Regions from separate parts of the Erwinia sorbitola genome, predicted to be linked through region 3. Evidence: riboswitches for the same ligand, from Rfam matches in the RefSeq annotation. Region 3 holds a riboswitch; each other region holds the start of a gene.
The links. A riboswitch is a leader RNA that binds a small molecule or an ion and turns the genes downstream of it on or off. The one in region 3 is predicted to bind thiamine pyrophosphate.

Region 1 (8,058 bases), on a different replicon from region 3:
ACAGGTCTGCTTTGTCCGCAATTACATCAATCAGTTGAGTCTTGTTCATAAGTTATCCTTACAGTGTATTTATCGCTTGCTAAGCATCGAGTGCGAGGGAAAAACCAGTTTCTGGCACTCTCCTGCATACACGCACCGATAGCCACATTTTTCAGCCCCCCAAATGTAGACCAGACTGGGGGCGAATGTGAAGCCCAAAGGCGCTACAAATCGGGCCTGAAGTCACGTTTTGTCGCCTTACTGCTGAAAATTTATACCGATATTACTAATACCGGATTCACGCAGGTCAGATCGTAACCCTTTTATCAACTCCAGATCCCTGTCCTCGCAGGCGGCAAGCAGGCGAAATATCTCCCACTGGATATCCCATTCCTCTTCTACGGCAGGATTCACTTTTAACTCTTCTTCGGTCATTTCACGACCAGCCTGAGTCATTTCCAGCATTGCCACCGTGGTGATTGACGTCTCGCTGACCGCAATCGCATGGGCCAGGGTTTCACCACTTAAGCGGGAGTGCAGCAGTTCGCTAAGAGCAACGCAGGCATCGATAGCAGGATAAACACCATACAGATCGTAATCGTCCGCGGAAGGAATCGCTTCTTCCAGCTTCTCCAGCTGGCTGTCAAAATTTACTTTCGCGTCTTTAACTACCAGCGTTTCCCACAACAGGTCGAGAATGCGCCGGTAAAGCTGACCATCACCAAACCCGCTTTTCTGGCAAAACTCGCGGTAATTGGGCGCCATGCGTTCACACAGGCAGGCCATAAAAGTAACGTGCTGCCAGCTTTCCAGCTTTTCCAGACGCAAATGAATAGGGTTACGTAACATATCGGGATCTCAGAGTTAATGCACTTGTCGCAGTGTACCTGAAAAGCTACCAGGCGACACGGTTAACCCAGAGACAGCGAGCTAAAAGCCGGACGCCGCGAGGCAACAGCATCTGCCCAACGCGTTGGCTCCGGCAAGCGATAGCCCTGTAAGCAGCGCTGCACCCACTCAAGAGCGGTCGCGTGACTGACACGGTGGCCGGGAGAGATAAACAGCGGATTGCAACGTACTTTACTGCGTAGAACAAAGCCCAACAGTTCGTCTTTATCCATCAGTGGCTGACAGCTACCCGGTTCAGCTGCCGGTGGTTCAAATTTCCCACACAGACGTTTTTTCGCCACGCCAATAGTGGGAACATCCACCAGCAAACCAAAATGGCTGGCCACGCCCAGACGACGAGGATGCGCCACGCCGTGGCCGTCCACCAGCAGCAGGTCAGGATGGTGATCCAACTGTTGCCACGCGGCCTCCAGTGCCGGAGTTTCGCGAAAGGAGAGGAAACCGGGAATATAGGGCATGGTGGTGGCAACGCGTGCCACCTGATGCTCAATAACCTTCAGGGAGGGATATTCCAGGATAACCATAGCGGCGCGGGTCACCTCTCCACCCTGTTCAAAACCAACATCCGCGCCGCCAATAAGGCGAGGTGGCAAGACATCAAAATCATCCTGACATCTTACTTCTGCTGCACGCTGGCGCTGCTGATCGCGTAATGCCGCAATATCCATATCTTCCCCCTGCTGCTTTAAGCCACGGTGCGTTATCCGAGGTGGTAAGGACGCGAGAGTTTATGCACCGCTTCAACGAACACACCCGCGTTCTCTGGTGGGACATCCTGATGGATACCGTGACCAAGGTTGAAAACGTGCCCTTCGCCCTGGCCAAAGCCCTCAAGGATACCCGCCACTTCCTGCTCAATTCGCGCAGGTGAGGCATATAGCATGGACGGATCCATATTCCCCTGCAAAGCAACTTTATGACCTACGCGGCGGCGGGCATCGGCAATATCGGTTGTCCAGTCCAGACCGAGAGCATCGCAGCCTGTAGCTGCCATCGCTTCCAGCCACTGTCCGCCCCCTTTGGTGAACAGGGTAACCGGCACACGGCGTCCCTCATTTTCATGCAACAGACCATCAATAATCTTATGCATGTAATGAAGGGAGAACTCCAGGTAATCACGCCCGGTCAGTACGCCACCCCAGGTGTCAAAGATCATTACCGACTGCGCACCCGCGCGGATCTGCGCATTAAGATAGAGCGTGACGCTATCGGCAAGCTTATCAAGCATCAGATGCAAGGTTTGCGGATCGGCGTACATCATTTTCTTCAGTTTGGTAAAGGCCTTACTGCTGCCACCTTCCACCATATAGGTCGCCAGCGTCCACGGACTGCCAGAGAAACCGATCAGCGGCACGTCACCATTGAGATTTTTACGAATAGTACGTACCGCATTCATCACATAGCCTAACTCCTGCTCCGGGTCAGGGACAGGCAGTTTTTCAACATCCGCACGACAGGTGACAGGGGATGAGAAACGCGGGCCTTCACCCGTTTCAAAATACAGCCCCAGCCCCATGGCATCGGGAATGGTCAGAATATCGGAGAACAGGATCGCCGCATCCAGCGGATAGCGGCGCAGTGGTTGCAGCGTCACTTCACAGGCCAGTTCGGCATTTTTGCATAGCGACATAAAGTCACCCGCCACGGCGCGGGTTGCTTTATATTCCGGCAGATAACGCCCGGCCTGACGCATCATCCATACCGGGGTCACATCTACTGGCTGGCGCAGCAATGCGCGCAGATATCGATCATTCTTCAGTTCTTTCATCACGGGACTCTCTCACCATACAGGCAGCTAGTGTAACATTTATTAGAATTGACGATGATCGACAGCTCAAAAAATTGAGCCGTCTGAGTACGCAAACCGGCTTTGCCATCAGCAGAGACCGGAGAGAAAGAAGGAAACCAGGAGAAGTGACAACGGTTTCAGCTTATTCTTTTATTGCCGTTCGCCACATTTTTCTTCTGTGTATTATCAACAGCCGTAAGAGAAGGCTGAACAGGATCAGCAACGCTGACCGTCAGTTTTTTTTCTTTTTTCTTCTCTGGCAGCACCTGGGCTTCTTCAATCTGACGTGAGTTCCCGACGAATACGCCCCCTTTTTCAATAGAGAACTCAGTGGCAAACACTTCGCCCTCAATTCTGCCACGCGACATAATAATCACCGTTTTGGCATAGCAGCTTCCTTTCAGCAGGCCATTAACTACCAGCTTAACGGATTTAACGTTCCCGATAACCTTCCCTTCTTTACCAATCTGCGTCGTTTTCTGGCTGGTCAGATCCCCTTCGACAACTCCATTTATAGAAATATTGTTCTCATTATTAATTTCACCACATAATACACTGCCAAATGAGATAACAGTTTCCTTCATACTGCCTTCTTCATAAGAGGGAGCTATAGTAGGAACTATTTTTTGCTGCTGATCCTGTGAAGATATTTTCTCGCCCATCTGACGCTCTTCCTTGCGATTAAAATTAAACACGTTTGTAACTGTCCTTTTAGTAAATAGAAAAGGGATGACGAGCAGCAGAATCAGATACGCCATCACACTCAGAGAAATATATAAGGGAGTTCTTATTGATAGCTTAAACGCAACAATACTGATCCCCCAGCAAAGCCAGACTCCCCACAGATAACATTGTTTTTTTATCTCAGACATTATTTCACTTACAACGCGCAGAACATCATGCAGAAGGTTTAGTCGCTGGTGCCGTCAATCAATAGCCAGGAAATTAGTAAGATTACACTGATTAAAATACAAATATTTCTTAAGCGGGGTTTGATAAGAAATTTTTCCTTATCAGGCACACAGCCTCGCTTATAGCGCAGAATGATATTTGAATTTTTCACAGAGTTAAAGCTGTTGTAGCTTATAGACTTTAGAGATAATGACGCAGCTCCTGATTCAGGTTAAATGAATCAGGAGAATATATCGTAAAATAATATTTTCAAGAGTTAGATAATAACATTCTCATTATTCTTCTTCCGCGCGACATAATGCGACAGTATCTTCGATTAGACGACGCGCTACCGTTCCTGGTGGAGGTAACTGCGGCAATGCATCATATCGATACCAGCCTGCTGACAGCAGCTCTTTGGGATCAATCTTGATGTCCCCTCCTGCGTAGTCAGCCATAAATGCCATCATCAGTGACTGAGGGAATGGCCAGGGCTGCGATGAGACATAACGCAGATTTTTTACGCTGATGCTGCTCTCCTCCATTACTTCACGCGCTACGGTCTGCTCCAGGGTCTCACCAACTTCAACAAATCCCGCCAGCACGGTAAATATGCCATTACGATGGCGCGTATGTTGCGCCAGCAGGATCTCATCGCCACGGCGGATCGCCACGATAATGCACGGGGCGATTTGCGGATAATAGCGTTGGCGGCAGTGCCCGCACAGGCAGGCCAGTTCTGTTTTGCTGTGATGCATTTCATGGCCACAGTAGCCGCACCAGCGATGTGAACGGTAAAATTCAGCCAGCTGAATACCGCGCCCGGCTAGCTGGAACAGGCCGGTCTCCTGATCGAGCAGCTGACGTAACGATCCCATTTCCTGCGGCTGCGCCCCGCAGATCAACCAGACCGTTTCGCCCTGCCACTCCCCAACAGGCCTCCCGGATCGCCCTGTCAGTCCAAGCGAACCCGCATTACCGTGCGGTAATTCACCTTTTGGTAACCAAATTTTGTGTTCCTGGCTGACAACCCACCAGCCAGCGTCTACGCTTAAAATTTCCTGTTCCATAATTTTGCTCATCATCCTCAGCTTAAAGACTGGATTGAGGTCAGACGTTAAAATATAACATTCACGGAGTTGAACATGCTTAACCAGTTGGAAGTCCTCACCGCGCGCGTCGGTGGATGCAGTGAGCTGGTAGACTTTTGTCTGCGCTTACGCAAGCAGTTGCTGGTTACCTATTACCAAATGGCTGGTATTAAGCCTAACAAGGAAACGCTGACTACGCTCGATGAAAACGCGCTGAATGCGTTCTGCCAAAATCTGGTGGATTATCTTTCAACCGGCCATTTCACCGTGTACGAGCGTTTTATCAAGGAGCTTGAAGGGACTGAGCAGCTGGCAAAAGCGTCGCTAATCTACCCCTCTTTAAAGGCCAATACCGATCAGATCATGCAGATTTATGATTCTCATCTGGAAACGGCCATCGAAGATGATAATTGTCTGGAATTACAGCAGGCACTGTCAATCGTCGGTGAAGCTCTGGAAGCGCGTTTTACCCTTGAGGATAAATTCATCAAGCTGGCCTTAGAAAAAAATGCTGACAATCAAGAGGCTGCCAACACTGCCTCCCTCGTTCGTCCTGCGTGATTCTCGGCATATTGTGAATTTCTTGTAGTTTGCGAGAAGCCTCTTTATGCTTAAGGGGTCAGGGCGAGGTATGCCTCGCCCCTGCGTTGACTGAAAAACCAGTCGCTATCTTGTCGGAGTGCCCCTAGGGGCTGAGACCGTTAATTCGGGATCCGCGGAACCTGATCAGGTTAGTACCTGCGAAGGGAACAAGAGTAAATCACCTGTGACGGTGTGAACCCATATTTTTCACGCCGCTCTTATTACTCCCGCCTCCAGACAAGCAAACTTCCATCTGATTATCAGGAACTTGCTATGTCTATCGTTGAAAAACCCTTTGTTGAGAAAAAAGCCACCCGCCGCGAGCAGCGCGCAGAAGCCCAGCAGTTTATCGACTCATTACAGGGCACCGCCTTTCCCAACTCAACGCGTATTTATCTGAGTGGTTCACAGCCTGATATCCGCGTGCCGATGCGCGAAATCCAGTTAAGCCCGACCACAACAGGCGGCAGCAAAGAAGAACCGATACTGGAGGCGAATGAACCGATACCTGTCTATGATACTTCCGGGGCGTACGGCGATCCGGCGGCAACGATTGATGTTTACGCGGGGCTGAAGAAGCTGCGTAGCCGCTGGATTATCAGACGTGAAGATACAGAACAGATCGCTGAACTCAGCTCCTCCTATACCCAGCAGCGCCTGGCAGATGAAGGGCTGGATCATCTGCGCTTTGATAATCTGCCACAACCGCGCCGGGCACTGGCTGGTCGCTGCGTCACCCAGATGCACTATGCACGGCTTGGGGTTATCACTCCGGAGATGGAATTTATCGCTCTGCGCGAAAACATGGGCCGCGAACGGATTCGTGGTGATGTACTGCGACAACAGCATCCGGGTAACAGCTTTGGCGCGAATCTGCCGGAGAATATTACCGCAGAGTTTGTTCGCCAGGAGGTGGCTGCAGGCCGCGCGATTATCCCTGCCAATATTAATCACCCGGAGTCCGAGCCAATGATTATCGGACGTAACTTCCTGGTGAAGATTAACGCCAATATCGGCAATTCAGCGGTCAGTTCTTCGATTGAGGAAGAGGTAGAAAAACTGGTGTGGTCCACGCGCTGGGGCGCAGATACGGTGATGGATCTCTCTACCGGGCGCTATATTCACGAAACCCGCGAGTGGATCCTGCGTAACAGTCCGGTACCTATTGGTACCGTACCTGTCTACCAGGCGCTGGAAAAAGTAAACGGGGTGGCTGAAGATCTCACCTGGGAGATTTTCCGCGATACGCTGCTGGAGCAGGCTGAACAGGGTGTTGATTACTTCACTATTCATGCCGGGGTGCTGCTGCGCTACGTGCCGATGACCGCCAAACGCCTGACCGGTATTGTGTCACGCGGCGGGTCAATTATGGCGAAATGGTGTCTGTCACATCATAAAGAGAGCTTCCTCTATCAGCACTTCCGCGATATCTGTGAAATCTGCGCTGCCTACGATGTTTCGCTGTCACTAGGCGATGGCCTGCGTCCGGGATCCATTCAGGATGCCAACGATGAGGCGCAGTTTGCAGAGCTACGTACGCTTGGTGAACTAACTAAAATCGCCTGGGAGTATGATGTCCAGGTCATGATTGAAGGCCCCGGTCATGTGCCGATGCAGATGATCCGCGTCAATATGACTGAACAGCTTGAGCACTGCCACGAAGCGCCTTTTTATACTCTCGGCCCGCTGACGACCGATATTGCACCAGGTTACGATCACTTCACCTCCGGCATTGGTGCCGCGATGATAGGCTGGTTTGGCTGCGCGATGTTGTGCTACGTCACCCCCAAAGAACATCTTGGCCTGCCGAACAAAGAAGACGTAAAGCAGGGGCTGATTACTTATAAGATCGCCGCCCATGCCGCTGACCTGGCTAAAGGTCATCCTGGAGCACAGATCCGCGACAATGCGATGTCGAAAGCACGTTTCGAATTCCGCTGGGAGGATCAGTTTAATCTCGCACTCGATCCGCATACCGCACGCGCTTATCACGATGAAACGCTGCCGCAGGAATCCGGTAAAGTGGCACACTTCTGCTCAATGTGTGGGCCAAAATTCTGCTCAATGAAGATTACCCAGGAAGTTCGTGAATACGCCGCCCGTCAGGAGGCTGAAGCACGGCCAGTCGAAGTGGGTATGGCACAGATGTCTGACGAGTTTCGTCTACGTGGCGGTGAACTGTATCATCGCGCTGACACCCTGAAATCAGAGGAAAATATATGAGTCGTGGAGCTTTCCCCACTACCGAGGCCAGACTGGGCCTGTACCCGGTGGTGGACACCGTAGAATGGATTGCGCGCCTGCTGAATGCTGGCGTACGTACACTTCAGTTACGCATTAAAGAGTCTGCGGAACATGAAGTTGAGCAGCAAATCGTTGAGGCAATTACTCTGGGCAAGCAGTATCAGGCACGGTTGTTTATTAACGATTACTGGCGCCTGGCGATAAAACATCAGGCTTACGGCGTTCACCTGGGCCAGGAAGATCTTGACGTTGCTGATTTGGATGCCATTCATGCCGCCGGGTTACGCCTCGGTCTTTCCACCCATGATGATGCCGAACTGGATCGTGCACTGGCCGAACAGCCTTCATATATTGCCCTGGGCCATGTATTTCCCACCCAGACGAAAGCGATGCCCTCCGATCCGCAGGGGCTGGAGGAGCTGGCTCGCCATATTCAGCGGCTGCAGGGAGTCTCAACCGTAGCCATTGGAGGGATTAGTCTGGAGCGTGTTCCGGCTGTGCTGGCAACCGGCGTAGGCAGCGTTGCCGTGGTGAGTGCCATCACGAAAGCCAGTGACTGGCGTGCAGCCACTC
Region 2 (8,058 bases), on a different replicon from region 3:
TTTTGCTGGCGGTAACACGCATGAGGTGTGGCGGGCAGATACCCCGGCACAGGATTATGCTCAGGCCTTCGACCAGCTTGACCGCTGGTATTATCACGGTAAAACAGAGCTGTTCAGCTCGCTGGATCAGCTGCCAAAACTCATCGGCTCGCTGATTGCTACCGACATTAAACTACGTCAGGGTTTATTTGACGACCGTTTGCGCGTCTCGCCATTGAGTCATCTGCCTGCCAGACTGTCGGCGCAGCAGATAGCAAGCCTGTCTACCTCACTGATCCACGCCTGCCTGTACCGCAATAACCCTGCGGCGTTACTGGTTACAAAAGCCTTCTCTCCCCCGTCTCTGAGGAGCACTGCTGCGGCCCAAAAAGATCTACCGGCGGAGCAGCGCCTGACGCAAGCGATTGAGGAGTTCATCCTGCTGGTAAAACACTCCTCAGCGGGAAACGGTTCAGGTTCAGTAAGTGAATATAACAACAAAATGATGGCTGAATGGGCGGATTGTTCCAATATTAAATCCGCAGTCGAACGTATAAAAAAAGCCCATAATTATCTTCTCCCTCTGGCCGGAGAAAATATCAGGGGGATCAACGCTTATCGTTATATTTTAAATCAGAGATCGCAAGGCCTCACCGGCACCGTTCCCTATCCGATTAATACACCGTTTCCCCTGCCTTTGTGGTCTTCTCTTTTTCGCTTCCAGCCTGAAGATAAACCGGCCACCGCACTCCCGGAAGCAGCAGCCGATTAAGCAGCAGCCGATCAAACTACCCGGCGAACCGGGTAGTTCTGCGTTTTACCTGCGCCAGCCAAGGCCCGGCGCCACATGCTTGAGGATAGCTTCAATGGTGTGCGCGCAGTAGTCCACGCCGAGCTGGTTCGGCACGGTTAGCAGCAGGGTGTCAGCTTCTGCGATGGCTTCATCCTGCGCCAGCTGTTTGATCAGCTGATCCGGCTCGGCGGCATAGCTACGGCCAAAGATAGCGCGCGTTTTTTCATCAAGATAACCCACCTGATCCCCTTCCCTGCCGCTGTTGCCGAAGTAGGCGCGATCCATCTCATTCACCAGCGCGAAAATACTACGACTGACTGAAACACGCGGCGTACGCGTATGCCCGGCCGCCTTCCACGCTTCCCGATAGGCGCGGATCTGCTTCGCCTGCTGTATATGGAAAGGTTCGCCGGTTTCATCATCCTTCAGCGTCGAACTTTGCAGGTTCATCCCCAGCTTCGCGGCCCATACGGCGGTCGCATTGGAACCCGCTCCCCACCAGATACGCTCGCGCAATCCTTCAGAGAACGGCTCCACGCGCAGCATCCCCGGCGGGTTAGGAAACATCGGCTGCGGGTTTGGTTTAGCAAAGCCTTCACCACGCAGCACATCAAGCAGCACTTCGGTGTGACGACGCGCCATATCAGACTCATTTTCACCTTCCGCTGGCTGATAGCCGAAATAGCGCCAGCCATCGATAACCTGTTCAGGGGATCCACGGCTGATCCCCAGCTGCAAACGGCCACCGGAGATCAGATCGGCGGCCCCGGCATCTTCCGCCATATACATCGGGTTCTCGTAACGCATATCGATAACCCCGGTACCAATCTCAATACGGCTGGTTTTCGCTCCCACGGCCGCCAGCAGCGGAAACGGTGAACTTAGCTGACGGGCAAAGTGATGAACCCGAAAGTAAGCGCCATCTGCCCCCAGCTCTTCGGCGGCGACGGCCAGATCGATCGACTGCAACAGCGCATCCGCCGCTGAACGGGTGCCAGACTGCGGTGAAGGCGTCCAGTGTCCGAATGACAAAAATCCGATACTTTTCATGGGTAATATCCTTAAGGCGATGATAAATAGCTTGAAAGCACGCTGTCTGCCAGGTCATATCACCTTTTTTTGATAACGCCTTGAGCCATCGCCAAAAACGCTCAGGGCGATACATTTGGAATAATCATAACTGTAGTGGCTGGTGAGCGTCTTATTTGTCTCAAAAACGGCGTCACTTACCGTCGCTCCACCCATCCACTGCTCCATAAACAGCGGCAGCCATCGCATGGTCAACATTGGATCCAGCGGCCACGGAGAAGAGATGACGGCGGCACAGCCATTGTCGAGCAGTTCTTTCGCCAGGCCAATGGTGGTTGCCGCTTCCGGATGATTATCAAAACGCCCTGAGCTGCATACAAACAGGATCACCACCCCACACTGACGTAAACGGGATGAAAATGTGCTGAAATCAATCCGCAGATCGCCTTCATCGCTGATACTTCTGAACACATGTTCTGCATCCGTTACGCCGCCGTGAGCGCCAATAATCACCAGCTCTGAATTTTCAAATCCTACCGGCAGTGCACTGTCGCCATTATGAGCCACATTCCATTTATCAAAAACGCCCCCTTCCTGTGAAAATTCATCAGCCATGGCTTTTAACGTCTGCCCCGCCAGATCGGCAGTCGATATCCAGCTGACCAGATTGCCGTTAGTTTTCACCGGCGTGCGGCGGGTCTGTTCCAGCCATGCCAGCGACGGTGCGCAGGAGATGGCGGCCTGGGTTCCGGCCAGCCCCGACGGAAGGGGTATCAGATTAGGCACCAGCGACTGAAGCTGGACATCTAAAATAAGCACGCTTTTTTCGTGGAAATCAAAATCGAAGCGGATAAATTCCGTGCTATCAAAAAAGAGATTGGGGGTGGTCTCCGCATCATAGAAACCATATTGATATGGGAATTCCTTTTTCCATTGATTGAACGCGGCAAAATCAAAATGCCACAGGGAGGAGTCTATTTCCTGCCCGTCCATACCGGGTAACCAGCACAGCAGCGTCCCGTGTTTATGATCATCAAGAACCAGCAGATAGACGGCTACCTTATTTTCCAGCGCACAGGCTGCGGCATAGTCTGCGGGGGCATCAATGCGCTCATAGCGGGGGTAAGGGTTACTGTAGAGATACTCGCTGTGCAGCGAATAGGAGCTATCCGTTAACAGCTCTGCGGCAAAAGCACGATCCTGTAATGGCATATCAGGGTTACGGCGCAGTAATAAAGCAGCGTAAATGTGCAGCGAGTTGTCATCCCAGGCCCTGTCTCCGGCACTGCGTGATGATGATGAGATCAAATTATAGAGGGCAAAAAGGTTGTTAATATTACTTTCGCGATAAAAGGCAGTGAAGGCATTTAACAGCTTATCCGGAATATTCATCGCATCGCTGATGGATATCATCTGTTCCAGCACCGCCTTAAAATCATCATCTGCTGTATAATTGTTGACGGCTAACACATCAGCAATTTGCAGTGACAGGGTGAGTATCGGTGAGAGATTATCCGCATGCACGACCTCTTCTGAAGCAATACCTGTTGCCAGGCTGACCACTTTTTCAGCGATTTCACTATCAAAAACATCATCGCTACACAGCTGATTAAAACAGAGTGTAAGATCCATAAAATCATAGATTTTTTTATTTTTGATATACAAATTATTATTGAATTCTTGCAGGATGCGACGCGAAAAAGTGACAGCGTCACGTGCGAAGTTTACCGCCTTAGTATCGCGAAAAATTCTTACAGCAAGATTAGAATAGGTGAAAAATTCATCAATGGTCATCTCGCTTCCTGACATGGCACAGTTGAGATAGACCATTGCCGGGTGATTGTTGCCCTGACGTTGATAAATCTCTGCTGCGGCCAGCCATGCATGACGCTGACGCTGAGGGTCATCGCCCGCCAGTTGAAGTGCCTGCTCGGCCAAATCACGCGCCGCCTGAGCATATCCCTGGAGCGACAGCACCGCCCCAACATTTTTAATAATATCCAGATCCTGATAGCAAGGAGCAGCTAAACTGGCAGCGCTGTTGGCAATGGAGATCAGGGCATTAATATTATTTATTTCCCTCTCATTTTGCAGATCGCCGGCCATTTTAAGCATCAGGATATGAAGCCCTTGCAGGAACGCCCGCAGTTCAGCGCGGTCACCGGTCAAAATATCCGCAGGAACCAGGTGTTTTCCTGCTAAAACAACTCCAATGCGGTCATAATAATTCAGCGCATCTTCCACTTTGCTCATCACGGTCTCAAGAGGCATGGTTACCGATGCTTGCGGCTCCGCGTGACTCAGGTTTAATTCCCTGCCAGAAAATTGATTGCGGGTGATCAAAATAAGCAAAAAATGTCCAAAAGAGTGCGACACATCCCAGCTGAATCTGTCGATAAAACGTTCCCGCAGATAAGGGTTGACTGAGAGATGCGACAGTTTATCAATACTTTTTTTCGTAAAACTGATTATCGCCTCACTGACAATATCAGCCTGTTTTTTATCCTCATCGGTATTGGATTTTTTCCGATTAAAAAACCATTTCTTCAGAATACGATCGCTATTGTTGATAAAGGTCTCATCATCCAGCACCGGCTCATAGAATAGTGAAACGGCAATCGCAGTCAGGTAATCCTGATGTTTTACCGCCCACGTCGAGGCAATGTGATTAAGAAAATGGACAGTATCGGGATCATTGATATCTTGTGTCTGAAGGAATGCCACAATATCGCCATCGCCTTGCTTAAGCCATGTTATAAACTGAAGTAATAGCTGATGTTTCTTCTGACTGAGTTCATCATCACGCAGGGAAAAAAGTTCGGCGGCGCGCTGGTAGTTCTCCTCTCTTAGTGCAGAGTTGATATCTCTGTAATTCAGCACCAGAGATCCGGGATAGCTCTTCTCCAGTTTTTTGATCAGTTCAGCTGAGATATCGCTGCACCCCGCCAGCCCGGCAAGCTGTACTCCCTTTTCAATCTCATCCTGATCTGCCAGTTCCTCTGCAATTTTCTTCAGAATTTTTCTCGCCGCAGGATAACTTTCCGCCCCTACACAGACATCCACCATATTCAAACCAGAGTGCGTCGAGAAATCGCTGTCGATGTCCAGATTTTTGAGCATTTCATGCAAATGGAAGGCGTACATTTTATTATTGTTATTATTAAACTCATTGAAGATTTGAATAAATACAAATTTTGGATCTTTAATTTCCTTGCATCTTTCAATAGCCTCTTTTGCGCTGTTGATGTGGTTATCTTTAAGGAAATCCTGCGCCTCATTAATAGCATCAAACATCTTCTGATGACGTTCACCGCCAGCATAGAAGTCAAAAATAGAAAGCCTTTTTATATCATTAACAAAGGTATTGAAATCATCAGATGCGACAACAGGAGCGAGCCTACTATGGCAGGCAACATAACCTTTTTTGGTGAACTTATCATCGCCGGTTTTGAGGACATTCAGCAAATCGACGATCTGCTGCTTATCCTGCGGAAATCCGGGCTGATTAAATCTTTTTTCAAAAAATGTTTCACTGCCTGAAAACTTCTCTGCATCAAAGATAATACAGGCGCTCTTATCCGGCTGCTGATTAATACGGACAATCAGCTCTTGAATGTCTGCGGAGATCTTTTCTAACAGAATAAACTCTGCCAGACCATGATTTCTCAGGCTAAGATTAATATTTTCAACAAAAGGGTGTAGCGAGTTAACGACATCATCGTCGACGCAGTAAAAATAGAGTTTGCTATACAGCCTTTCACCACTTTCGCTAAACGCAATATAGTAAAGTTTATGGGTTATATGGAGTAAATAATCACGAAAATGAAAATCATGAATAAAATGTAAATCCAGGTCGCTATAGCCAGGAGGATTGATATCAAAATATGATCCAAAACAGCTATTAAAAATATCACTGAGCTCTTTGCTTTGTTCCATGCCCGTAATCCTTTATAAATCTCATGAAAGATGCATAAGATAAATTTATCAGAACAGCCCGAAAAATGTCTATAAATCTGCGCGCTCCAGCGGTTGACAAGGATTGTAATCAAAAATCAAATATCGTATAACAGGCTCCTCCGAGGGGTGTCCTGTGATGGGCTGAGATGGCGTAAGCCGAACCCTTTGAACCTGATCTGGGTCATGCCAGCGAAGGGACGGGTTGGCAGTCACCTCTGCCTGTTCACACCTCCGCCTGCCCGGATCTCCACTTAACTGAGGGGATTCTGTGTCTTATCGTATTCAACCTGTAGATTTCAGCCACGGCCTGTACGGACGTTTACGCCAGCAGGCGGGAAATGACTGGCAGGACTACGTTGCACATCCGTTTATTCAGCAACTTGCCCTGGGCACGCTGCCTGAACGCGCTTTCCGCCGCTATCTGACTCAGGATTATCTGTTCCTGATCCACTTTGCCCGTGCTTACGCCCTGCTGGTAAGCAAGCTGCGCACGCTGCCGGAGATGCGTGCTGCCACCGCCTCGCTAAATGCCATTGTCGCCGAACTGCCGCTGCACCTGGCCTACTGCGAAAGCTGGGGCATGAGCGAAGCGCAGATGATGAGTGAAGCGGAAGCAGCGGAAACCATGAATTACACCCGCTATGTACTGGATATCGGCCACTCTGGCGATGCCCTCGATCTGCTGGTAGCGCTGCTGCCGTGCGTTGCAGGTTATGCGGAGATTGGCCTGCGCCTGCTGCACGACCCCGGGACGCTGCTGGAAGGCAGCCCTTATGCCTCCTGGATCCGTAACTACGGCGATGCTGACTACCTTAACGGCGTGCGTGCTGCCCTCGATCTGCTGGAAAGCGTTGCCCGCCAGCGCGGGGCGGAGAGTCGCTTTAGTGAACTGTCTGAGATTTTCGTCACTGCCACGCGTCTGGAATCCGCCTTCTGGCAGATGGGACTTAACGCGGCCACCCCGACGTGATGGCGATTCACTCCGTTACCCCGCCCGGTATTCAGGTGCGCGATCTGACGCTGTGCTTCGGCCAGCGTCAGATCTTCGGCCCCCTCAGCTTTGATATCCCGGCCGGGCGTTTTGTCTCCTTGCTGGGTGCCAGCGGTAGCGGTAAAACCAGCCTGCTGAAGATTATCGCCGGGCTGGCAGCACCTGCATCCGGCACGGTGTGCGGCAGTGACGGCCTGCCGCTGCCGGGCCGTATCGCCTATATGGGGCAAAAAGATCTGCTCTATCCGTGGCTGTCGATTATCGACAACATCACCCTTGGTGCGCGCCTGCGTCGGGAAAAAGCTGATGCCGGGTGGGCGACACATCTGCTGGAACGCGTCGGGCTGCAAGGTCACGCAGATGACCATCCGGCCGCACTTTCAGGAGGGATGCGACAGCGTGCGGCGATTGCCCGTACGCTGTATGAACGCCAGCCGATTGTGCTGATGGATGAGCCGTTCTCGGCGCTGGATACGCTGACGCGGGCGAAGATTCAGACGCTGGCCGCCGAGCTGCTGGCCGACCATACCGTACTGCTGATCACACATGACCCGATGGAAGCCTGTCGTCTGAGCCATCATCTGCTGGTGCTCTCAGGCGCTCCTGCCGCGATAGATGACACTCATACCATTGGCGGCCTGCCGCCCCGCGCCGCAGACGATGCCGAACTGCTGAAAAGCCAGGGCGAGCTGATGCAGCAGCTGCTAAGGGCCGCAGAATGAGCAGTAAGATCACAACCAGCGCCCGCGGGCTGATCATATTCATCGGGCTGCTATTGCTATGGTGGCTGGCGACGTTAAGCGATATTCCCGCCTTTCTGCTGCCTTCACCCGCCGCTGTTGCCCGCGCCCTGTGGAATGGCCGCGCTTTTCTCGCTTATCACAGTCTGATTACCGCCTCGGAGGTGCTGATCGGACTGGTGCTGGGGGTGATGCTTGGCTCGCTTCTGGCGGTCGGCATGATTATCTTCCCCCGCCTGCAACGCTGGCTGATGCCGCTGGTGCTGACCAGCCAGGCGATCCCGGTATTTGCCCTCGCGCCGCTGCTGGTGCTGTGGTTTGGCTTTGGTATCAGCGCCAAAGTGGCGATGGCAGTGCTGGTCATTTTCTTTCCGGTTACCTCATCTTTCTTTGACGGTATGAGGCGGGTAAATCAGGACTATCTCGATCTGGCCCGCACCATGGGCGCTTCGCGCTGGTCGCAGCTGCGGCATATTCGCCTGATGGCCGCCCTGCCCGCTTTTGGCTCCGGCCTGCGTATGGCCGCCGCCGTGGCACCGATTGGCGCAATTATTGGCGAATGGGTGGGA
Region 3 (8,058 bases):
TTTTGAATCAAAATGGCTCATTAAGCCTGAATCGATGTTTACAGATGAAAGTGAAGGATTATTATCGGCGATTGAATATATAGGGAGAAAATAAATGGATGCCGTATTACTTGATATGATGCGCTCTGGAGGAAGAAATAAATCATGGGCCGAAAAAATGGTTAATCTCGAGGCGAGGAAGCTACTTAACACAGCTAATATGCTGTCTGCTTTCCACCTCCAGGATGGCCTGACTCGCATGAAATTTGTGCAAGAAATAAAAGAGGTAATTGAAAGGCAGTTCGCCGCCGCCCTGCAAGCAGAATCTGATGAAGAGTGCATGGCGTGTATCAAAATTCTCAGAGCAGAAACAGACAATCTTGAAGAACAGGGCCGAATGTTACGCACAAAAGCGGCGAAGCTTTATGCCAAAGTGGACTTCGTTCGGAAAAATAATAAAATTGTCGGATATGTGATTTCTGCCGTAAATGTAGTGCTTTCCGGCGCTGAGATAGCCTTGGGAGTAACACTTCTGGCCAGTGCTAATCCATTGGGTGTGTTGGCAGGAGCAGTGCTCGTTACGGATGGGTTGAATGGGTTAAGTAAAGAGTTTAGCCACCATGTACTCCATGATTCGATATCTGAAGGTTTTGCAGCTAATGCTACAATGTCTATTGCAGAATTTATGGGGTTCAGCTCAAGTAGTGGGTTGGGAGTGTATAATTCTATTTCACTTGTCGCTAATGCTTACAGTATCCTGGGGTTAGTAAAAAAACCGGGTACATGGAGATTATTTCGCTATATCCCAATAAATTATTACAGAAAAGTAAGTGTTTTAAGTCGTCCTAAGTTAACGATGAAAATCGTTGGGTATGGGGTTAAGGCTAAGGTTATTTTTGATCTCATGACATTCACTGATCGCCCTCAGTCCTAGAAACGTATTTTTTATACCGCCAGGCTTTATATGCGAGTCTGGCGGGTGTCAGATACCATATAAATGGCAAACCTACAATTAGCGAAAAAGCCAAAGATAGTGTGTTATTTGGGGTCGTAAAAAACGATGACATAATTAAAATCATGAGAGCGACAATCGTAACCCACTTAGATATATTAAACCGTTTTGCTAAGTCTTTAATTACTTCATCAAGAGTTCCCCCATAGTTTTCTACATTATGTTTAACCTTCTGAATGTCAGCATGAGTGAAACCGGACTCCATGAGTGCTCTTTCGCTTACTTTCATAGATTTTTTTCCTTAAAAAATTACAAATATATATATTAAGTAAGTTTATGCGAAATCAGGGGGTAACTCGCTTTTTTATAGAGTTTAAAGTCCAACAGTTATCCCAGCGCTGAGGTCAGCCTGAAGTGGCCTAAGATAAGCCAGCCGTCGGTGTGTATCTGACCTCATCCAGTAGTAATCCGTTACCCTCTAAACGCTGACCTGCTGCATCCCGCAGGCGGTCAGCTGATTACTCTTTACTCTGCCAATTGCCCCACGGACTGTCCACCGGATCTGCCGGCACATCATCTAGTGATGCGATATACAGCTCTTCCACTGCTTTGCGTGCCCACGGGGTGCGGCGCAGGAATTTCAGGCTGGATTTAATGCTCGGGTCGCTCTTGAAACAGTTAATATTGATGTGTTTTGCCAGCTCCTCCCAGCCATAACGCGCGTGCAGCGCGGTGACCAGGGCTTCGAGCGTAATGCCATGTAACGGATCTTTAGGAGCGTGAGAGGTCATGGTGATTCCGGTTGCCGTCAGAGAATTGCGCACAAGATACTGAGCGTGATGGGCAGATGCAACGAGAAAACATCAGGCTGCCTGCCATCTCGTTAGCGGTTAGCCGCGATAATTGCCAGTTGAGTAAACCCGCGCTGCTCCAGCACCATCGCTGCCTTCGCCGCGCGGATGCCGCTGGCACAGACCAGCACGATGCGGCGGTCAGCAGGTGGCTGCCAGTCGTATATCTCTTCAGGCTGCACCCGATGGACGCGATCAGCGATGCTCTCAGGTGCCTCCTGCTGACTACGCAACTCTACAATGCAGTCATTACTGACCAGCAGATGGCGATCGATAAACGGTACTGAGGGCCGATCGGGTTCATCTGCGCCATCAAAACGGAACTGGCGGAAATGCCACCGGGTGAAATCGCAATTTATCAGGCAACCCAGCGGTGAGGGGGTGAAACCGAGCAGGATACTGAGTGCCATCTGGGCCTGTAAGGCGCCAAGCGTCGCCACCGCCGGACCCATCACCCCAGCGCTATTACAGTTAGCCGCACTGGCCGGCAGCTGTGGAAAAACAGCGCGATAGCCGGGAGCACTGCCGCAGAATCCGCCCACATAGCCCTGTCGTCCCAGTACGGAAGCGCTGACCAGCGGAATGCGGCGCGGCAGGCAGGCGTCGGAAAGCGAATAAGTCACGGCGAAATTGTCGGCAGCATCAATGGCGAGGTCAATGCCGTTGAGCGCCTCAGCCATCATGCTGGCACCCAGTGCCTGCGGTTGTGTATCGACCTTACAGTCCGGATTACGTGCATTCAGTGCCTGGCGGGCACAGTCAACTTTTAACTCCCCGGTATGCTCCATGCCATACAATGTCTGCCGGTGCAGGTTATGCTCCTCCACCCGATCTCCATCATATATCCGCAAATAACCTACCCCGGCACCGGCCAGCAGTGGCAGCAATGCCGATCCCAGCCCGCCCGCGCCAACTACCAGCACGCGGGCATTCAGCAGCACCCGCTGCCCGGCGTCGCCGATTTCCGGTAGCATTGATTGTCGTTGATAGCGGCTCACAGATTATGACTCCTGAAAGGGAAACTGGGCCATGCCAAAAATTGGCGTGGAGGCGCTCGCCATATCACGGCGTTCTACCAGGCCTGCATGACAGGCATCGTGACCAGCTCGGATTGCGGCAGAAAAAGCCCCGGCCATGCGCACCGGATCCTGCGCTTTCGCCACCGCGGTATTCAGCAGGATAGCGTCAAAGCCCATTTCCATTGCCTGTGCGGCCTGACTGGGGGCGCCGATACCGGCATCAATAATCAGCGGTATGCCTTTAAACCAGGCGCGCATTGAACGCAGCCCTTCGATATTTCTCAGCCCCTGGCCGGAGCCTATCGGTGCACCCCACGGCATCAGCAGTTCGCATCCAGCTTCAATCAGTTTCTCACCAAGGATCAGATCTTCTGTGGTGTAGGGAAACACCTGGAAACCGTCGGCGCAGAGAATGCGGGCCGCCTCCACCAGAGCGAAAGGATCGGGTTGCAATGTGTCAGCGTGGCCAATCACTTCAAGTTTTATCCAGCGGGTATTAAACAATTCACGTGCCATATGTGCGGTAGTCACCGCCTCTTTTACGCTATGGCAGCCAGCGGTATTGGGCAGTATCCGTCTGTTCAGGCCGGTGAGCAGCTCACGGAAGGCAGCGCCGTGGCGGCCCTCTCGCCGCAGACTGACGGTGATAATCTCGCTACCGGAAACCTCAATGGCCTGTTGCAAGATCTCCGGCGAAGGATATCCGGCGGTGCCGAGCAGAAAACGAGACTGCGGAATGAAATCGTAAAACATGTTTTATCCTCCCTGCATCGGTGAGAGCACTTCAAGTTCACAGCCAGCGGTCAGTGCCTGGCTCTCATAGCGTGCGCGCGGCACAAACTGGCCGTTGAGGGCGCTGGCTACGCAGCTGGCATCAATCTGCTGTTCGCGCAGGAGTTCCGCCAGTGTATGAGCGGTGGTATCAATCGGGAGGCCGTTAAGCTGAATTTTCATATCAGTTTTTCCTGCATCAGTTGCTGCATCAGTTTTTCCGCCATTACCGGAGCAAGGAGGAAGCCGTGGCGATACATACCGTTGAGAGACCAGACGCCGTTGTGACAGCGTATGGCGGGGATATTATTGCGGTAGGCCGGGCGTCGGCCGGTGCCACTTTCCACTATCCGCGCCTCTGCCAGAGCCGGATGGATAGCCCAGGCGGCGCTTAACAACTCCATCATGGCGCGTGCGCTAATCGGGCTGTCATCGTCGCTTTCCACCATGGTTGCGCCCAGCATCAGGTGTCCGGCTGCACGGGGTACCAGGTAACAGGGAAAACGGGGATGGAGGATGCGCACTGGCCGGGAGAGCTGAACCTCCTCACTGTGCAGGATCAGCATTTCGCCGCGAACCGCGCGCAGTTCTGGCTGGTCGGCGGCGGCGTGGATCCCCCGGCAGTCAATAATGGTGCCGCCGGGCTGACCCTGATGGAAGCAGACCCCGGCAAGTTGCAGCCCCTTACGCAGCTGTTGCAGCGCACTGCGCGGATCAAGGTGAGCTTCGCCGGCAAAGAACAGCCCACGGGAAAAACGTCCTTCCAGCGCCGGTTCCAGCGTGGCGGGATCTACCCACTGATGAGCGCGCGTCATACGCGAAAAACGGGTGAGTTCGGGGGTGTCACGGGCGGAGGCCACTACCAGGGTGCCGCGATGCTCCACACCGTTAATCCGTGCAGACCACCATGGTGCGGAGCGCTGGCCCAGCTCGATCACTTCTTCCGGGGCGCTCTCCCCTTCACACCATGGAGCCAGCATACCGCCAGCCCAGTGTGATGCCGCACAGTGCTGCTCTGCGGTGATCACCTCTACGGATTCACCGCGTTCAGCAAGTGATGTGGCAACACAAAGCCCGGCGACGCCGTCGCCCAGTACCGACCAGCGGCTCATGTTGGGTGGTTTCCGCAAGACAGAAAAAGTGGAGTTAATAATGTCACGTTAGCCTCTCAAAACATGCTGAGACCCGTGATACAGAGAAGGAAAAAGGCGGGAACTGCTGAAGCCGTGCCCCTTGCGGCAGGTATCCAGAAAGGCCGTACAGGTACGCCATCAGGATACGAGTCTTCCTACGCCAGTATCAACTGGGTCAGGTTCTAAGGGTCGCTAAACCGCGAATAATCGCTCATTAGCCTCTCAGTCTCTCTGGCGAGACTCCCCTGACGGGAACCAGTTTTATTTGACCTGCTGGCTGTCGTCAAGTGGTACAGGATGTTAACGGGGAAAAAGAAGGCAGAATGAGACGCAGAAGTTTTTTTAATTGAATGCTCAATCAATAAAAACTATCATTATTTGTGCTGTTTACACAAAATTTACTTTTGGAGGGTGATCTGGATCATAAACATTAAAGATTAATCAGTGATTTACACTTATACCCATCCTGATGGTTCTCCCAGTGTAATTAGCGGATATACGGCGGATTTTACCCAGTATGCGCTAATGCGCGCTTCGCAGAGCGGACTTCAGGTTTTTTCCTTGAGCATTTTTTGCGGAGAGATTATGCCGACAACTGAAATACCAGGAAAGCCTCAAAAAGATCGTATTAATCCCGTGGTTTTCTACACCTCAGCAGCGCTTATCCTGCTGTTTTCCCTGACCACCATTCTGTTCACAGATTTTTCCGATCGCTGGATCAATCTTACCCTCGACTGGGTTTCTAACACCTTCGGCTGGTATTATCTGCTGGCAGCCACGCTGTACATCGTCTTCGTACTTTTTATGGCCTGCTCACGTTTTGGCTCAATCAAACTTGGCCCCGAACAGTCGAAACCAGAGTTCAGCCTGATGAGTTGGGCGGCAATGCTGTTTGCAGCGGGTATCGGTATCGATCTGATGTTCTTCTCAGTAGCCGAACCTGTGACCCAGTATATGATGCCGCCGGAAGGCCAGGGGCAGACAATGGAAGCTGCACGTCAGGCGATGGTCTGGACGCTGTTCCACTACGGTCTGACCGGCTGGTCAATGTATGCCCTGATGGGCATCGCCCTCGGTTATTTCAGCTACCGTTACGGCCTGCCGCTCACCATCCGCTCGGCGCTCTACCCTATTTTCGGTAAACGTATTAACGGCCCAATCGGCCATACGGTGGATATCGCCGCAGTACTGGGTACCATCTTTGGGATTGCCACTACGCTGGGCATTGGTGTGGTGCAGCTTAACTACGGGCTGAAGGTGCTGTTTGATGTGCCGGAAGGGCTGACTGCCCAGGCCGGACTGATCGTGCTGTCGGTGATAATGGCCACTATTTCAGTCACCTCCGGGGTGAATAAAGGTATCCGGTTCCTGTCGGAGCTCAACGTGTTGCTGGCCTTTGGTCTGATCCTGTTTGTGCTGTTTGTCGGCGATACCAGCTTCCTGCTAAATGCGCTGGTGCTGAACGTCGGGGATTATATCAACCGCTTTATGGGCATGACGCTGAACAGCTTTGCCTTCGATCGCCCGACCGAGTGGATGAATAACTGGACGCTGTTCTTCTGGGCGTGGTGGGTAGCATGGTCACCGTTTGTCGGCCTGTTCCTGGCCCGTATCTCTCGTGGGCGTACTATCCGTCAGTTCGTGGTGGGCACCCTGACCATTCCGTTTATCTTCACCCTGCTGTGGCTGTCGATCTTCGGTAACAGCGCACTGTATGAGATCATTCACGGCAATATGGCGTTTGCACAGGAGACAATGGCGCATCCGGAGCGCGGTTTCTACAGCCTGCTGGCGCAGTATCCTGGCTTCACCTTCAGCGCATCTGTTGCCACCATTACCGGCCTGCTGTTTTATGTCACTTCAGCTGATTCCGGTTCGCTGGTGCTGGGTAACTTTACCTCACGTCTGGCTGACATTAATAACGATGCGCCAAACTGGCTGCGTATTTTCTGGTCGGTGACCATTGGTGTGCTGACGCTGGGGATGCTGATGGTTAATGGCGTGACGGCATTGCAGAAAACCACGGTGATAATGGGGCTGCCGTTCAGCTTTGTGATCTTCTTTGTGATGGCCGGGTTGTATAAATCCCTGCGCGTGGAAGATCACCGCCGTGCCAGTGCGACGGTGAATACGCCGCCGGTGCCGGTATCTCGTGAGGATCGTCTGAACTGGAAGCAGCGTATCTCCCGCGTGATGAACTATCCGGGCACAACTCACACCCGTAAAATGCTGGATGAAGTCTGTCGTCCTGCAATGGAAGAGGTTGGACGTGAGCTGGAACGTCGCGGTGCGAAGGTGCAGATCAATGAACTTCCTGCGGTGGAGGATGAGCGCCTGAACCATCTGGAATTGCTGGTGGATATGGCCGATGAACAGAGTTTCCTCTACCAGATCTGGCCGCAGCGTTACTCCGTTCCGGCATTTACCTATCGGGCACGCAGCGGTAAGTCTGACTATTTCCGCCTGGAGACTTTCCTGCTGGAAGGAACTCAGGGGAACGATCTGATGGACTATACGAAAGAGCAGATCATCAATGATATCCTTGACCAGTATGAGCGTCACCTGACTTTCCTGCATATTCACCGGGAAGCTCCGGGTAATTCCATGCCCTTCCCTGAGGCATAATGCCTGCAAAAACCAGACTTCGGTCTGGTTTTTTTGCAGCAACCGAAGTGACGCTCTTTATTCAGACTTGTTGTAGCACTCTCCTGACATTAGATGCCGTTATTTTCACATATCACCGCCATAATGCCTTTCAGGCGAAACGTTTTGCTCCAGCCACACAGAGAATAATTGCCGCTGCACATACCACCATGGCAGGGGCAATGGATTCATGAAGGAGCAGCGCACTGAGCAGCAGACCAAAAAAAGGCTGCAACAGCTGGAGCTGCCCAACTCCGGCAATACCACCCAGCGCCAGGCCGCGATACCAGAATATAAACCCGATCAGCATACTGAACAGGGAAACATAGCCGAGGCTGAACCAGGCAGCGGGGCTGATCCCATGCCAGGTCAGCGGTAAATTAAGCAGACCTGTTACTGCCATTGCTGGCAGCGACAGCAGCAGTGCCCAGCTGATCACCTGCCAGCCCCCGAGCCGCCGCGACAGGCCTGCGCCTTCAGCGTATCCCAGCCCGCACAGTAGAATAGCGGCAATCATCAGCAGATCGCCCCTTAAGGAACCGGCTTCCCCTGATGAAATGGCAAAGCCCGCAACAATAGCAGCACCGAGCAGCGAGAACAGCCAGAATGCCGGACGAGGTCGTTCACCACCGCGCAGTACACCAAAGATGGCGGTCGAAAGCGGCAGCAGGCCGATAAAAACCAGTGAATGGGCGGAGGTCATTTCACGC
Region 4 (8,058 bases), on a different replicon from region 3:
ACCTGACGGGTCTTTATCCATCCGAAGATAATCGGATGGGGGGGAATTACGTTAATATTTAGTGGAAAGAGCGGATTTTCAGAAGTGGCAGGTACGAACATGACTAAGCCAGGCAAAGTGTTTGCGGATCTACGTGAGCAAGCCAGCAGTTTTTTTCTGTGATGGCTGGTTCGGTGAAAACCCCTTTGTACCTACAGCAGACCACGAAAAATCTGAGGGATCACTAAATGCTATTTTACATGCGTTGTCTTATCTTCATTATATTATGTCTCGATGGAATTGATTGGGCGTTAGTAAATGGCCAAACTTCATGTTTGGCTATATGCTGTATTAAGCCTAAATGAAAGGTGGTAAGTAAAAAACTGATAGCATCATGAATAATAAAACAATTCCAATAATAGAGAGTCGTGCTTTTATACGTAACCAATCGGTGTACTGATTGGGAAGTTCTTTAATGAAGCGGATTTGTTCGTTATCCATTTCTCTGGTATAGAATGAGTTTTCCTTAAAGTATAAGGCCTTGATAAAAAACGCATCACGCATAAACGAAAAAAAAGACCCTCCATTTTTATAAATTAAAACTTCTGCTGGTTCCGTTCCAAATTTATCAACAAATAGCGAGCAGAGTGTAATGAACTTATCCTTCGTAACTCTGTTGTGAACAACTGAAATAACACCATTAAGTATAAGACATAAACACAATACTACTCCAATTTCATTTTGGTGCATAACTATAAAATCAATGACCGAAGGTATCATACAGCTGTTCTCCACTCCATTCGCCAAATACACCACCGGCGCTACTCCCCGCATAGCCCAAACTTGTGCCGGCTATCACGATACAAATAAGCCCGCCAACACCAGCAGTACCTGCGCCGATAGCAACGCAAAGAGGCATAGCTAAAGCTCCTCCAGCAACACCAACGCTAGTACCTAATGCAAAACTACCTATTTCTGTGTACTTCTTCTTAGTACATTCAGCCTCACGACCCACCGAACAGGCCTCATTGATTTCATTCATGGAATGAACTGCACTGAACGCTATTCCAATATATCCGGTATAACGCATTGCTTTTACATATTTAGCAGCACGCTCGATATGTGTTGCGTAACCTTCTATATCGCCGACTCCTGCCTTATTCCATTTATGCGTGATCGAACTGGTTGATAAACCGAGTGCATTTTTTAATTTAGTATACTCACCGAGTTTCATAGCCTTATTCAGGAAGCCGAATTTAAGCACTGATTCAAGCTCTTTAAACAACTGGCTGCGTTTCACGTAAAATTGTTCACCGATTAACGCACCTCGCGTTATGTAGGTATTTTTATATGTTGTCTGAATCTCTTTGAGAATTTTTTCGATATTCTCAAAATATTTTCCTACCGGGTCGGCTGCAAGTCCAATGCCTTTATCAGCAATGTTAGAAAAGTTGGCAATGGTTGCATAATGCTTATGCAGGAAATTAGCTTCTTCATACGTCAGCGGATCAAGGGCCGCATCAACCCGCGCTTTTGCCTGCTGCATGTGGAGTATTTGTTCGCTGTCCTGTTTTTCAGGATCAACAATCAGCAGAATAGAACCGGCTTTGTATTCCTTACCTGTACCGTTAAGTAAGCGATAAAGTTCTCGCGTCCCATCAGGTTGAACACCTGCAAACAAAGTGTTTTCGAAAGAGTCAGTGGTTGATTGTTGCGGAATCAGGCAGAAACCAGCATCTACACCCGTGCGCTTTTTCTTAGCAGTTTGGTCGCGCTGCTCCGGATCTGTTGGTGTTGTTGCCCATGTGGTTCTGGGGGGCGCATTGATCTGAACTGTGTCTGGTGCAATCAGGAAGTTTGTACCATTCGGACAGCTACAAACGATAGGGGAACCATCTACTGCGGCATCCACACCCTCGTTTGATTGCCTGTAATCACCGGAAGCAATAAACCCAATTTCCCCACATTTAGGGCAGGGGGACGTTTTGTCTCCAATAAACAGTTGTAATTTACCCATAACGGTGATGCCTGATCTGCCTGCATAGCATTCAGAACCCGTAGAGGTTTTATCACCATCAAGGCCAACGTTCCTACCGTGAACGATGCAGCCTCTATTAACCGATGCCATCGTCAATCTCCTTATTTCAAAAACTATCTGCAACAATTCCCCGCCACTGCCTCCTTTTCTCAAATGCTGCCAGCATGTCGGAAGATAGTTTATAGGTATATTGCTGCATAAATCCCTATGCATGTTTGGTAGATAATAGCTGTGATTATTTTACAAATAATATTCACACAAGCAACAAGTATCAGGATTAAATAAATCTACGTTTCGTTGATTTTTTTACCTGTATGTTGAACAACGCACAACAGAAATATCGAAGACCGTCAGGAAGGGTTTTATTTTTCGACGGAAGGCACTTAAAGACACCTTCTGGTTTATGTATGGGATTGCCAAAAGAGAAAGTCTTAACCGGGCTGGCAAGCTTGCATCCACAAGCGACTTCCCCTAATCTGGCAAAAAGTATAGAGATTCTATCTAAATGACTCGGGGTGCCGTTCCTTTCCAAAGCGACGGCTGAGAAAAACCCGCAACACCTGAACTGGATAATGCCAGCGTAGGGAAGTCAGATGCCTGACCGGCATCGCCTTCTTGATCGCCGGTTGGGAGACAATATGATCCAACCTCAACACCACAGCCATGCTGATGTGGCCCACTCTCTGAAGCAGTATCAACAACAATCCCCCCTGATTCACTGCATGACCAACGATGTGGTTCAGACCTTTACTGCCAACGTACTGCTGGCGCTGGGTGCTTCCCCGGCAATGGTGATCGATGCGGAAGAAGCTGCGCAGTTCAGCGCTATTGCCGATGCGCTGCTGATTAACGTCGGAACCCTGACGCGCGATCGCAGTGGCGCAATGCTGGCAGCAATTAAGGCTGCTAACGCAGCCGGACGTCCATGGACATTGGATCCGGTTGCGGCAGGCGCTCTGGATTTCCGTACCACCTTCTGCCATCAGGCTCTTGCGCTCAAGCCTGCCGCTATACGCGGTAATGCCTCGGAAATTATGGCGCTGGCAAAGCTGGAGGTCAGCGGGCGGGGCGTGGATAGCCAGCATTCATCGACAGCGGCATTACAGGCGGCGTTGCTGCTGGCTGCTGAAACCGGCGCGGTGGTGGCGGTGACGGGTGAAGTCGATTTTGTGACCGACGGCGTGCGCATTATCAGTGTGCACGGCGGTTCACCGCTAATGACGCGTGTGGTGGGTACGGGTTGTGCGCTGTCGGCGGTGGTGGCTGGATTTGCTGCACTGCCGGGCGATCGGCTGCTTCATATTGCCAGTGCCTGCCGCGTGGTGGCGCTGGCGGGAGAGCGCGCAGCAGCGGTGGCACAGGGGACGGGCAGCTTTATTCCCGCATTTCTCGATGCTCTCTATCAACTGCATCCGGAGGGGCTGGTATGAAACGCATTAACGCCATGACTATTGCCGGAACCGATCCAAGCGGTGGTGCCGGGATCCAGGCCGACCTCAAAGCCTTCTCCGCGCTGGGTGCCTATGGCACCAGCGTTATTACGGCGCTGGTGGCGCAAAATACCACCGGCGTGCAGTCGGTCTATCGCATTGAACCAGAATTTGTCGCAGCACAGCTCGATTCTGTGCTGTCGGATGTGCGTATTGATACCATCAAGATCGGTATGCTGGCTGAAAGCGCCATTGTCGAGGTGGTGGCCGATCGTCTTAAACAGACCTCCGTGCCCTGGGTGGTGCTGGATACGGTTATGCTGGCAAAAAGTGGCGATCCGCTGCTCTCTGCCGAGGCTGTTACCACTCTGCGTGAGCGCCTGCTACCCCTGGCTTCCCTGATTACGCCCAATCTGCCCGAAGCCGCTGCGCTGCTGGCCTGCGATCCGGCACGCAACGAGCAGGAGATGCGAGAGCAGGGGCGGGCGCTGCTGGCATCAGGCTGTCAGGCGGTGCTGATGAAGGGCGGCCATCTCAGCGACTCGGAAAGCCCGGACTGGCTGTTTACCCGGCAGCTGGAGCAGCGCTTTACCGCTCCACGTATTAACACCCGCAACACACACGGCACCGGCTGTTCGCTATCGGCGGCGCTGGCGGCGCTGCGCCCGCGTCATGATGACTGGGTAAGTACGATGCAGGCGGCCAGGCACTGGTTGCAGGGGGCACTGGAGCAGGCAGACTCGCTGGAGGTAGGGCACGGACACGGGCCGGTACATCATTTTCATCAGTGGTGGTAAGAGGCAGCGCTCTTTCGTGCGGTTAGTTGTGAAAAATGGAGTTAGCAATTTGCCTTAATCACTGTTTTGGGGCCACGCTGTTAGGGTCAGAAAACTGACCAGCGGATCCTGAAGAGGATCCTCACTCATTTTAACAGGAGTTATCATGACGGACATCGTACAGTTATTGGGCAAAGAAGCAGACTCTCTTTTGCAACATCGCTGCATGACTATTCCAGCGGACAACCTCTATCTTCCCGGGGCGGACTATGTGGATCGGGTAATGGTCGATAATAACCGTCCCCCGGCTGTTTTACGCAATATGCAAACCCTGTATAACACCGGACGTTTAGCCGGGACAGGTTACCTCTCTATCCTTCCCGTTGATCAGGGCGTCGAGCACTCGGCTGGTGCCTCATTTGCCGCTAATCCGCTCTATTTTGATCCGAAAAACATTGTGGAGCTGGCGATTGAAGCGGGCTGTAACTGCGTGGCATCCACCTATGGTGTGCTCGCCTCGGTCTCGCGCCGTTATGCGCATCGTATTCCTTTTATGGTCAAGCTGAACCATAACGAGACGCTGAGTTATCCCACGCAGTATGATCAGACGCTGTACGCCAGCGTTGAGCAGGCGTTTAACCTGGGCGCGGTGGCGGTTGGCGCGACCATCTACTTTGGCTCCGAGCAGTCACGGCGTCAGATTGAAGAGATTTCCGCAGCCTTCGAACGCGCCCATGAGCTGGGCATGGTCACGGTGCTGTGGGCATACTTGCGTAATAACGACTTTAAAAAAGATGGTGTGGATTATCATGCCAGTGCCGATCTTACCGGGCAGGCAAACCATCTTGCCGCCACCATTGGTGCCGATATTGTGAAGCAGAAGATGGCAGAAAATAACGGCGGTTATACAGCAGTAAAATTCGGCCATACCGATGAGCGTGTTTACTCTACCCTGACTACCGATAATCCTATCGATCTGGTGCGTTACCAGCTGGCAAACTGCTATATGGGCCGGGCCGGGATGATTAACTCCGGCGGGGCAGCGGCAGGGGATACCGATATCGCTGAATCTGTACGCACGGCGGTGATCAATAAGCGCGCCGGTGGGATGGGGCTGATTTTAGGACGTAAAGCCTTTAAAAAATCGATGAAGGACGGAGTGGCGCTGATTAATTCGGTGCAGGATGTCTATCTGGCTAAAAACGTTACTATCGCCTGACAGGCTATTTAACTGGCGATTTTGAACGCTGCCGTGCACCGATCCTCACGCACTGTATATACGCGATGGTTCCGGTGCGCTGGCAGCGTCCATTCTGGTCACAGAGCAAATTTTACCGCAGAACAGGTTTTACAGCGCTTCAAACCACTCGCTGTTCTGTTCGGCAATCGGCGTGATGGAGAAAATCATCTCCTGTAAATGGCGGCGCAGCGCCTGCTCTGCGGCATCGGCATCTTTAGCGCACAGCGCCTGGTAAATCTGGCGGTGCTGTTCAATCAGACTTTCCGGCGGTGACACTTTACTTAGCGTCAGAAAGCGGACGCGATCCATCGTTGCTTTAATATTTTCCACTGTCTCCCACGCCAGTTCACAGCCTATGCTTTGTGCAATCAGGCGGTGAAATTCATCGTCCAGCAGCAGAAATGCCTGACTGTCGTGGCGATCGGCTGCCAGCTTTTGTAATTGCAGATTATGTTCCAGCTCTGCCAGTCCGGCAGCGGTCGCTTCTGCGGCGGCACGGCGCACTACTGCCACTTCCACGGCTTCACGAATAAAACGACCGTCTGCCACGCGCTGGGCGGAAATCTTTCGTACAAATGTGCCGCGTTGCGGAAGAACCTGCACCAGACCCGCTTCTGCCAGTTTAATAAAGGCTTCACGTACCGGCTGACGTGAGACGTTAAAGCGCGTGGAAACCTCTTTTTCCGACAGCAGGGAGCCGGGATGGATGGCGCAGGTGACAATATCCTGACGCAAAAAACGGTAAATCTGCTGATTTACCGGTTCACTGGCGGTGATGGTATAAACGGTCGGCATTCGGCAACTTCCCTTTAACGGCGGGGCAACCGCCCGCCTGCACATGGCGTGAAAGCCTTCAGTCTAATCAGCCAGGCGCATCCGCGCCAGAGTTAAACACCGGCAACCAGCTGATGCACCGTTTCTTTTGCGCCCTGGCTTAACAGCAGGCGGTAAAAATGGTTAACCTGCTGAACAAACTGCGCGTTGTTGGCTAAATCCTCGCCAAATATATGTTTCAGCCCCAGCAGCGCGCTGACGCGCGGTTCCCCTTCGGCGCTTTCCGCTACCCGTTTTGCCAGCTCATCGCGCAGCGGATCGTTGATAACAATAGGCTGGCCCTGTTCGTCGCGGCCGCCGACATAGCGTATCCAGCCTGCAACGCCCAGTGCCAGCAGATCGAAATTGCTCTGACGGGCGAGGTGCCAGCGGATACTGTCGAGCCAGCGCTGCGGCAATTTCTGGCTGCCATCATTGGCAATCTGCGCGGTGCGGTGTTTGATGGCACGGTTACTGTAACGGGTAAGCAGCGAGTCAGCGTAGGCGGTAAGGTCAACGCCCGTGGTGCGCAGCGTTGGGGCCTGCTGCTCCAGCATCAGCTGGCGTGCCGCCTGCCTGAAATGGCTATCGGTCATACAGTCGCTGATATGCTGATAACCGGCGAGGTTACCGAGGTACGCCAGAAACGAATGGCTGCCGTTCAGCATGCGCAGCTTCATCTCTTCAAATGGCAATACGTCAGCCACCAGCTCGGCCCCTGCCAGTTCCCACGCCGGGCGACCGCTGACAAAGTTATCTTCAATCACCCACTGGAAGAAGGGTTCACAGGCTACCGCGACCGGATCGTCGCAGCCCAGCTTTTCACTTAAGGCATGATGGGTTTCATCTGTCATTGCCGGAACAATGCGGTCAACCATCGTTGAGGGGAAGGTGAGATGCTGCTGGATCCATTCGGCCAGCTCTGGCGACTGCTGGCGCGCCAGCGCGGTAATAACGTTGCGGGTAACGTGACCATTTTCCGGCATATTATCACAGGACATCACGCTGAAAGGGGCCAGTCCGCGTTCGCGACGGCGGCGTATAGCGGCGAGAATAATGCCCGGTAGCGACTGCGGGGCGTTGGGGTTAGCCAGATCGTGAAGAATGGCTGGGTGTTCAAGGTTGAGTTCACCGCTGGCCGGAAGGTGGCAGTAGCCTTTCTCGGTTACCGTCATGGAAACAATCGCCACCTCGGGCTGGCACAGCGCCTCCAGTACCGCTTCAATACCGTCAGACTGACCGTGCAGGGCGGCGGTCACCACGCCAACCACCCGCAGGTTAAGCTGGTCATCGGCCATTTCAGCCACCGTGTAACAGAGCTGCTGCTGGCGCAGTGCAGTAATCAGTTCACCGCTGTTAAGATTGATTTCGCAGTAGCCCCAGTCGCTTCCCTGCTCGGCGGCGAGCCGGTCGCTACAGAGCGCCTGGTGAGCACGATGGAAAGCGCCAAAGCCGATATGAACCATACGGGTACGCAGCGCACTGCGGTTGTACTGTGGGCGTTGAACGTCGGGCGGCAGTCTATCAAAAGACAACATAACGCATCCTTAAACGAGAAACGGGTGGGCATATCCCACCCGCGATGATCAGACGGACACCGGAGTATCCAGTTTCTTCGGCGGTTTAATCACAAACAGAACCAGGCAGGCCCCCAGTGCAGCGACCACGCCCGCCAGCACAAAGGCGCTGTCGAACTTGCCGGTATGCTGCACGATATAGCCGGTGACTATCGGGCCAACAATGCCGGAGAGGCTGCCGATCAGGTGAATAAATCCGCTGATG

Region 1: linked by a shared signal. The riboswitch ahead of thiC (phosphomethylpyrimidine synthase ThiC) and the one ahead of GN242_RS21480 (FAD-dependent oxidoreductase) in region 3 are both predicted to bind thiamine pyrophosphate.
Region 2: linked by a shared signal. The riboswitch ahead of tenA (thiaminase II) and the one ahead of GN242_RS21480 (FAD-dependent oxidoreductase) in region 3 are both predicted to bind thiamine pyrophosphate.
Region 4: linked by a shared signal. The riboswitch ahead of thiM (hydroxyethylthiazole kinase) and the one ahead of GN242_RS21480 (FAD-dependent oxidoreductase) in region 3 are both predicted to bind thiamine pyrophosphate.

What each region holds. Positions count from the first base shown of each region.
Region 1 covers NZ_CP046509.1:4,349,944-4,358,001, forward strand. The annotation lists gene hupA (nucleoid-associated protein HU-alpha) at 1-49, opposite strand, end outside; gene GN242_RS19700 (YjaG family protein) at 238-828, opposite strand; gene nfi (deoxyribonuclease V) at 891-1,556, opposite strand; gene hemE (uroporphyrinogen decarboxylase) at 1,589-2,656, opposite strand; gene GN242_RS19715 (bactofilin family protein) at 2,815-3,549, opposite strand; gene nudC (NAD(+) diphosphatase) at 3,865-4,638, opposite strand; gene rsd (sigma D regulator) at 4,714-5,220, shown strand; TPP riboswitch at 5,325-5,425, shown strand; gene thiC (phosphomethylpyrimidine synthase ThiC) at 5,515-7,464, shown strand; gene thiE (thiamine phosphate synthase) at 7,461-8,058, shown strand, end outside.
Region 2 covers NZ_CP046509.1:2,711,283-2,719,340, forward strand. The annotation lists gene GN242_RS12135 (hypothetical protein) at 1-751, shown strand, start outside; gene GN242_RS12140 (LLM class flavin-dependent oxidoreductase) at 797-1,822, opposite strand; gene GN242_RS12145 (CHAT domain-containing protein) at 1,877-5,737, opposite strand; TPP riboswitch at 5,871-5,973, shown strand; gene tenA (thiaminase II) at 6,027-6,728, shown strand; gene GN242_RS12155 (ABC transporter ATP-binding protein) at 6,728-7,471, shown strand; gene GN242_RS12160 (ABC transporter permease) at 7,468-8,058, shown strand, end outside.
Region 3 covers NZ_CP046510.1:25,691-33,748, reverse strand. The annotation lists gene GN242_RS21510 (DUF4225 domain-containing protein) at 95-913, shown strand; gene GN242_RS21505 (hypothetical protein) at 891-1,220, opposite strand; gene GN242_RS21500 (VF530 family protein) at 1,450-1,722, opposite strand; gene GN242_RS21495 (HesA/MoeB/ThiF family protein) at 1,815-2,780, opposite strand; gene GN242_RS21490 (thiazole synthase) at 2,784-3,554, opposite strand; gene thiS (sulfur carrier protein ThiS) at 3,558-3,755, opposite strand; gene GN242_RS21480 (FAD-dependent oxidoreductase) at 3,752-4,684, opposite strand; TPP riboswitch at 4,841-4,962, opposite strand; gene GN242_RS21475 (choline transporter) at 5,291-7,330, shown strand; gene GN242_RS21470 (DMT family transporter) at 7,461-8,058, opposite strand, start outside.
Region 4 covers NZ_CP046509.1:1,563,552-1,571,609, forward strand. The annotation lists gene GN242_RS06970 (hypothetical protein) at 337-759, opposite strand; gene GN242_RS06975 (PAAR domain-containing protein) at 740-2,107, opposite strand; TPP riboswitch at 2,519-2,621, shown strand; gene thiM (hydroxyethylthiazole kinase) at 2,656-3,447, shown strand; gene thiD (bifunctional hydroxymethylpyrimidine kinase/phosphomethylpyrimidine kinase) at 3,444-4,244, shown strand; gene fbaB (class I fructose-bisphosphate aldolase) at 4,390-5,442, shown strand; gene GN242_RS06995 (GntR family transcriptional regulator) at 5,572-6,258, opposite strand; gene GN242_RS07000 (mannitol dehydrogenase family protein) at 6,351-7,814, opposite strand; gene GN242_RS07005 (MFS transporter) at 7,863-8,058, opposite strand, start outside.